Linked DNA regions of Arthrobacter globiformis. The protein of the gene in region 2 interacts with the protein of the main gene of each other region in a pairwise test. Links are inferred from orthologs where the notes say so. Each region holds a gene or a part of one and is shown on either strand. Other genes may lie near its edges. The genes, in order: dnaE and QF036_RS16425.

The links.
Region 1: the proteins of QF036_RS16425 (region 2) and dnaE interact in binary tests that used the Escherichia coli proteins (3 or more experiments, as listed by UniProt). The link is inferred for Arthrobacter globiformis from one-to-one orthologs.

The regions. Positions count from the first base shown.
Region 1 is NZ_JAUSYZ010000001.1:2,137,037-2,141,381, reverse strand. The notes cover bases 141-4,253. They hold dnaE (DNA polymerase III subunit alpha), read right to left. Parts: upstream 3,899-4,253; coding sequence 341-3,898; downstream 141-340. Other genes in these bases: QF036_RS09655 (RluA family pseudouridine synthase), read right to left, coding at 3,951-4,253; QF036_RS09665 (flavin reductase family protein), read left to right, coding at 141-294. Also shown: more of QF036_RS09665, read left to right, coding at 1-140; more of QF036_RS09655, read right to left, coding at 4,254-4,345. UniProt on the Escherichia coli protein: DNA polymerase III is a complex, multichain enzyme responsible for most of the replicative synthesis in bacteria. This DNA polymerase also exhibits 3' to 5' exonuclease activity. The alpha chain is the DNA polymerase catalytic subunit.
Region 2 is NZ_JAUSYZ010000001.1:3,593,646-3,596,863, forward strand. The notes cover bases 107-3,092. They hold QF036_RS16425 (aminotransferase class I/II-fold pyridoxal phosphate-dependent enzyme), read left to right. Parts: upstream 107-988; coding sequence 989-2,197; downstream 2,198-3,092. Other genes in these bases: QF036_RS16415 (YceD family protein), read right to left, coding at 107-249; coaD (pantetheine-phosphate adenylyltransferase), read right to left, coding at 418-897; QF036_RS16430 (spermidine synthase), read left to right, coding at 2,200-2,985; rsmD (16S rRNA (guanine(966)-N(2))-methyltransferase RsmD), read right to left, coding at 3,056-3,092. Outside these bases: more of QF036_RS16415, read right to left, coding at 1-106; more of rsmD, read right to left, coding at 3,093-3,218. UniProt on the Escherichia coli protein: Shows aminotransferase activity with methionine and histidine as substrates, and to a lesser extent also with phenylalanine.

The DNA.
Region 1 (4,345 bases), 1.5 Mb from region 2 along the record:
GCGTATATCGGCGTGCACATGCTGGGGCTCGAGAACCAGGAGCTGGCCGACCGGTTCGCCCGCACCAAGGAACGCTTCTCCGGCGACCACTGGGCTCATGGACCCTATGACGTGCCGGTACTCAAGGACGTTTCCGGCTGGCTGATCGGCAAGATCCAGATGCGCCTGTCCTTCGAGAACAACGCCGTAGTGGTGGTCGAAGTGGTGGAAGGGCAGGTTGGCGAGGACGGCTCACCGCTGCTCTATCACTCCGGAACCTACGGGCAGCCCGTTCCGCTGGACTACGAAATCTGAACGGCTGCGGGAACCGAACGGCTGCGGGACCTGGACGCAGGAAAGTCTAGGCGTCCAGGCAGGCCGGGCCCAGCAGCACCTTCAGGTCCCCGAACAGTGACGGGTTCGGATTCACGCGCAGGTGCACGGGAAGCGCCATGACCTCGATCCGGCTGTCGCCCTGCAGGTTCACCCGGACCTCGGAGTTGCCGCGGTGGTTGCGCAGCACGTCCCCCAGTTCTGTGACCACGGCCTCGGTGGCCTTGTGCGTGGGCATGGTGATCACCAGCGGTCCATTGGTGCCCTGGCTCAGGTCCGGGACGGAGAGCTCCATGCAGTTCAGGGTCACGGCACCGTCGTCACGCCGCTGCAGCCGGCCCTTCACCACTACGATCAGGTCCTCGGCGAGAACCGAGGCAATCGGCCCGTAGACCTGGCCGAAGAACATGACCTCCATGGAACCGCCGAGGTCCTCGATCTCCGCCCGGGCATAGGCGTTGCCGCTGGCCTTGGCGATCCGGCGGCTCAGTGAGGTGATCATGCCCGCGATCGTGACGATGGCGCCGTCCTGTGGCCCGTCCTCCGCGATGATCGAGGTGATGGACTGGTCGGCGTGCTGGCTCAGGACGCCTTCCAGGCCCTGCAGCGGGTGGTCTGAGACGTACAGGCCCAGCATGTCCCGCTCGAATGCGAGCTTGTCCTTCTTTTCCCATTCCGGCAGGTCGGGGATCTCGATGCTGAGCGACGACTCGGACTCGGCCTCGTCGAAGCCGGCAAAGAGATCGAACTGGCCGATGGCCTCGTTGCGCTTGAGGGTAATGACCGAGTCGATGGCTTCTTCGTGGATCATCGCCAGAGCGCGGCGGTGGTGGCCCAGCGAGTCAAAGGCTCCGGCCTTGATCAGCGATTCGATGGTGCGCTTGTTGCACACCACTGCCGGGACCTTCATGAGGTAGTCCTTGAAGGAACTGTAGGCGCCTTCTTTTTCGCGCGCGGCCACCATGGCCTCGACCACGTTGACGCCGACGTTGCGGATGGCGCCCATGCCGAAGCGGATGTCCTCCCCCACTGGGGTGAAGTTCAGGGCGGACTCGTTGACGTCCGGCGGCAGCACCGTGATGCCCATGCGCCGGCATTCGTTGAGGTAGATCGCGGACTTGTCCTTGTCGTCGCCGACCGAGGTCAGCAGCGCGGCCATGTACTCCGGCGCGTAGTGCGCCTTCAGGTACGCCGTCCAGTACGAGATCACGCCGTACGCGGCCGAGTGGGCCTTGTTGAAGGCGTAGTCGGAGAAGGGCAGCAGGATGTCCCACAGGGTCTTGACGGCCTCCATGGAGTAGCCGTTGTCCTGCATGCCCTGGGAGAAGCCGGCAAACTGCTTGTCCAGCTCGGACTTCTTCTTCTTACCCATGGCGCGGCGCAGGATGTCTGCCTGGCCGAGGGAATAGCCGGCGAGCTTCTGCGCCACGGCCATAACCTGCTCCTGGTACACGATGAGGCCGAACGTGCCGCCGAGGATCTCCTTGAGGGGTTCCTCGAGTTCCGGGTGGATGGGGATGACTTCCTGGATCCCGTTCTTGCGCAGCGCGTAGTCGGTGTGTGCGTTGGCGCCCATGGGTCCCGGGCGGTACAGCGCGAGCACGGCGGAGATGTCTTCGAAGTTGTCAGGCTTCATGAGTTTGAGCAGGGACCGCATGGGGCCGCCATCGAGCTGGAAAACGCCCAGCGTGTCACCGCGGGCCAGCAACTCGTAGGACGCCGCGTCGTCCAACTCCAGGGTTTCGAGGTCCAGATCGACGCCGCGGTTCATCTTGATGTTTTCCAGTGCATCGGAAATGATCGTCAGGTTTCGCAGCCCAAGGAAGTCCATCTTGATCAGGCCGAGGCCTTCGGACGTCGGATAGTCGAACTGGGTGATGACCTGGCCGTCCTGGAAGCGGCGCATGATCGGAATGACGTCGATGATGGGGTCCGAGGACATGATCACGCCGGCCGCGTGCACGCCCCATTGCCGCTTCAGGCCCTCAATGCCCAGTGCGGTCTCGAAAACCTTGGCAGCCTCGGGGTCCGTGCTGATCAGCTGCCGGAAATCCCCCGCCTCGCTGTAGCGCTTGGCGTCCTTGTTCTGAATGTCGGCAAGCGGAATATCCTTCGCCATCACGGCCGGCGGCAGTGCCTTGGTCAGCTGTTCACCCATGCTGAAGGGGTAGCCGAGCACGCGGGAGGAGTCCTTCAGCGCCTGCTTGGTCTTGATGGTGCCGTACGTGACGATCATGGCTACGCGCTCGTCGCCGTATTTCCGGGTCACATAGTCGATGACCTCGGGACGGCGCCGGTCATCGAAGTCGACGTCGAAGTCAGGCATGGAGACGCGGTCAGGGTTCAGGAACCGCTCGAAGATCAAGCCGTGGTGCAGTGGGTCAAGGTCGGTGATGCGCATGGCGTAGGCCACCATGGAGCCTGCACCGGAGCCACGTCCGGGACCCACCCGGATGCCGTTGTTCTTGGCCCAGTTGATGAAGTCCGCCACCACGAGGAAATAGCCCGGGAAGCCCATCGAGGTGATGACTTCGAGCTCGTAGTCGGCCTGCTTGCGGACCTTGTCCGGGATGCCCTGGGGGTAGCGGTAATGGAGGCCCTTGTCGACCTCCTTGACCAGCCAGGACGTTTCGTCCTCGCCCTCGGGGCAGGGGAACCGGGGCATGTAGTTGGCACCGGTGTTGAAGGACACCTCGCACCGCTCGGCGATCAGGAGAGTGTTGTCGCACGCCTCGGGGTGGTCGCGGAACAGCTCGCGCATTTCCCGCGGCGACTTCAGGTAGTATCCGCTGCCGGAGAACGCGAACCGGGAGCCGCCGTTGTCGTACGTGGGTTCGAGCAGCGTGGAGCCGGACTGGATGGCCAGCAGTGCCTCGTGCGCCTTGGCATCATGCTCGTGGGTGTAGTGGAGGTCGTTGGTGGCAACGAGCGGGAGGTTCAGCTCCTTGGCCAGCCGCAGGAGGTCACCGGTGACCCGGCGTTCAATGTCCAGCCCGTGGTCCATGAGTTCGCAGAAGTAGTTCTCCGCACCGAAGATGTCCCGGAACTCCGCAGCGGCTTCCAGGGCTTCGCGGTACTGGCCTAGCCGCAGCCGGGTCTGGACCTCGCCCGAGGGGCAGCCGGTGGTGGCGATGAGCCCTTCGGAGTAGGTGTTCAGCAGCTCCCGGTCCAGCCGGGGCCACTTGCCGAAGACCGAATCCAGGGAGGCGATCGAGGAGGCGCGGAACAGGTTCCGCATGCCCACATTGTTGTAGCTCAGCAGGGTCATGTGGGTGTAGGAGCCGCCGCCGGAGACGTCGTCCTTTCGCTGGCTCTCGTCACCCCAGCGGACGCGGGACTTGTCGCCGCGCGCAGTCCCGGGAGTCACATACGCTTCCACGCCGATGATGGGCTTGATGCCCTTGTCGGTGGCCTTCCGCCAGAAGTCAAAGGCACCGAAGAGGTAGCCGTGGTCGGTGGTCGCCAGGGCGGGCATCCCCAGCCGCTCCGTTTCATCGAACAGCTCCCCGAGCCTCGCGGCGCCGTCCAGCATCGAGTACTCGGTGTGGGTGTGGAGATGTACGAACGAGTCATTGCTGGAAGTCACCGGACCATTCTAGTGCCGACCCCCTGACAATTAATGCCGGCGTGCCGCAGGCTCAGGCCTTGCCGGTGCCCAGGACTTCCAATGCGTAGGCGAGGTCCTCGGGGTACTCGCTGGTCACGGTGACGCGTTCCCCGGTGCGCGGGTGGTCAAAGCCCAGTTCACGGGCGTGCAGCCACTGGCGGGTGAGCCCTAGGGTGGCAGCGAGCCGCGGGTCGGCCCCGTAGGTGAGGTCTCCGGCACAGGGATGCCGGAGCGCGGCGAAATGGACCCTGATCTGGTGGGTCCGGCCGGTCTCCAGGTGCACCTCCACCAGGGTGGCCTTGCCGAACGCCTCGAGGACCTCGTAGTGCGTCACCGATGGCCGGCCGTCCTCGATGACGGCGAAGCGCCAGTCGTGGCCGGGATGCCGGCCGATCGGGGCGTCGATGGTGCCCTCCAGGGGGTCCG
Region 2 (3,218 bases):
CACATTGACCTCAAGGTCATACGCAAGGGGATCCAGGCATCGGCCGCACTCACCTTTTACTTCGGTGAAGGCAGTACCTGATACCAGAATTCCTTCGTGTACGGCCTCAAGCTTCAGGTCGAGCTCGATATCCGAGCCTTCCTGGACGCCAATGAGCGCCACGCCGAGATCCCCCGGCGCGGGTACATGTTCCGTCAGTGTACGCATGCTCCCCGGACTGCGTCCGAGGTCCTTGACATCTAGCATCAAGGGCGAACTTGCATCTCGCTTAATGAGAACTCCTGTTGAACATATGACCGACGTACCATCTTAGCCTGAACTCCCTGACGGACTCAAACCGGATGCCACGCCGGGGCACGCGGCCGGCGTGCACCGGAAACGTACCGCATAAGCCTACCCCCTGGAGGGCTGGCCGGCCTAAGGCGCGCCGCCCGCAAGAAGGCGTTTCAACACGGACCTGGGAACGTACTCGGACACGCTCCCGCCCAGGGAGGCCACTTCCTTGATGAGGGTGGACGACAGGTGAAGGTAGTGCGCCTCCGCGGGAAGGAACACCGTCTCCACTCCGCTTAGCTGGCGGTTCATCGTCGCCATGGGAAGCTCGTAGTCAAAGTCCGACGACGACCGCAGCCCCTTCACGATGGCGGACACGCCGCGCTGCCGGCAGTACTCCGCCAGCAGGCCCTCCCCGACGGGTTCCACGACGATGCCCCGGAGGGAGGCCAGCGTCTCCCGTGCCATCTCGATCCGTTCCTCCAAAGGAAAGCGGTACTTCTTGGCATAGTTGGTGGACACGGCGACGATCACTTCATCAAAGAGGCTCGCGGCTCTGGCGATGACCTCGAGGTGTCCATTGTGGATGGGGTCGAAGGAGCCAGGGCATACGGCGCGTCTCATGCTCCGAACCTACCGTATCGGCGGGCCGGGATACCATGACTTGGGCACCGGCCGCCTCGGGGCCGGGGCTGAACAGACAGGCAGGAAACCAATGACACAAACACTTCCGGCGCCCTGGCAGCGTGCGGCCACCGGGGCAAACCTGCTGGCAAGTGACGGCGCTTTGGGCGTGACGATCTTCGAGGAGATGACCACGCTGGCCATGCAGACCGGCGCCATCAATCTGGGGCAGGGTTTCCCCGACGAGGACGGCCCCGCGGAGATCAAGGCGGCCGCCCAGGCCGCGATCGCGGCTGGCTCCAACCAGTACGCACCCGGCAAGGGGATCCCCCAGCTGCGGGAGGCCGTGTCCGCACACCAGAGCCGGTTCTATGGACTGGAGCAGGACCCGGACACTGAAATCATCGTCACCACCGGCGCCACCGAGGGGATCGCCGCGTCCCTGCTGGCGTTCGTCGGCCCCGGCGATGAGGTCCTGACCTTCGAACCGTTCTACGACTCCTACGGCGCGATCATCGGGCTCTCCGGCGCCACGCATGTCACTGCCCCTCTGCTGGCCCCCGATTTCCTCCCTGATTCCGCAGCCCTCGAAGCGGCGTTCACCGACCGCACCAAAGTCGTGCTGCTGAACAACCCGCACAACCCCACCGGCGCGGTCTTCCCGCGCGAGGTGCTTCAGCGCGTCGTCGACCTCGCCCGGAAGCATGACGCGATCATCATCACCGACGAGGTGTACGAGCACCTCACGTTCGGCGTCCGCCACATACCGGTGGCCACGCTGCCGGGGGCCGCCGACAGGACGGTCACCATCTCCTCGGCGGGCAAGACGTTCTCCTTCACCGGATGGAAGGTCGGCTGGCTGAGCGGCCCGGAGCACCTGGTAGCGGCGATCCGGACGGTGAAGCAGTTCCTCACGTACAGTTCCGGCACCCCGTTCCAGAGTGCCATCGCCACGGCCCTGGCCCTGCCGGACGAGTTTTACGAGGGCGTCTCCGCCACACTGCGGAAAAAGCGCGACATCCTCAGCGAGGGGCTGCGCGCAGCCGGCCTGGACGTGTTCACTCCCGATGGCACCTACTTCGTTAACGTGGACACGTTGCCGCTGGGCATCAGGGACTCAGTGGACCTGGCCCGGCGGCTGCCAGGGCTGGTGGGCGTGGCAGCGATCCCGGTGCCCGTGTTCTGCCACCCCGAGGGCGCGGAACGGACGCGCAGCCTGCTGCGGTTCGCGTTCTGCAAGCGCAACGAAGTCCTCGAGGAGGCCGCCGCACGGCTGGCGACCCTCCGGGAGAGGCTCTGACCATGGCCGACGGCGCGTCCCGGGCATCGCGCTTCCTGCGCGCCACCGGCCAGCACGCCGTCATCGAACCGGATACCTATACAGACGGCGGGTTCGTGCTCAGCATCGGCGGGGCCGAGCAGTCCCACGTGGACCTGGCCGACCCCGAGGACATCTTCTACGAATACCTGCGCCGCATCGGGCACATCGTGGACCTCGCCGCTCCGTGGGGTGAACCCATCCGTGCGCTTCACCTGGGTGCCGGTGCCCTGACCCTGGCGCGGTACATCCAGGCGACCCGTCCCGGCTCCGTGCAGTACGCCGTGGAGCTGGAGCGGGAGCTGCTCGATTTCGTGCTGGATCGCCTGCCGCTGCCAGACGGTACCGACCTCCATACCGTTATCGGCGACGCGCGCGCCGCCTTGGCGGAACTGCCCGCGGATCTGCGTTTCGACGTCGTCATCCTGGACATCTTCTCCGGCCCGGAGGCGCCCGCGCACATCGCCTGCACCGGGTTCTACGAGGAAGCCGCTGCACTCCTCACGGAACGGGGCGTGCTGATCGTGAATGTCGGCGACGAACCGGGCCTGACTCTGGTCCGGAGCCAGGTGGCCGGGCTGCGGAGGGCCATGACGGACGTCGCCGCCTGCGCCGAGGCGGGCATGTTCACGGGAAAGTATCCGGGGAACATCATCCTTGCCGGCACCAGGAAGCCGTGGCCGCCGGAATGGACCTCCGCCCTCACGGCACGCGGACCCCATCCGGCCAGGGTCCTGGCCGGCGTGGAACTGGACCGGTTGTCGGACTAGCCGGGCTGTCCGACTAGCCGGGCTGCCGCACTAGCCCGGTTGTTGGCCTCGGCGGCCCGGACCAAGTGGCTCAGTCCTCGGCCTCCAGCGCGAGGTCCACATCCTGGCCGCTGGACGGTTCGGCATACCACAGCCGGGTCTCGCCGTACTTCTTCTCGGCAAACCGCTCCAGGCCTTCGGGCCACGCGGGTTCGGTGGCGCGGGATGACCGTTCGACCACCACCACTGCTCCG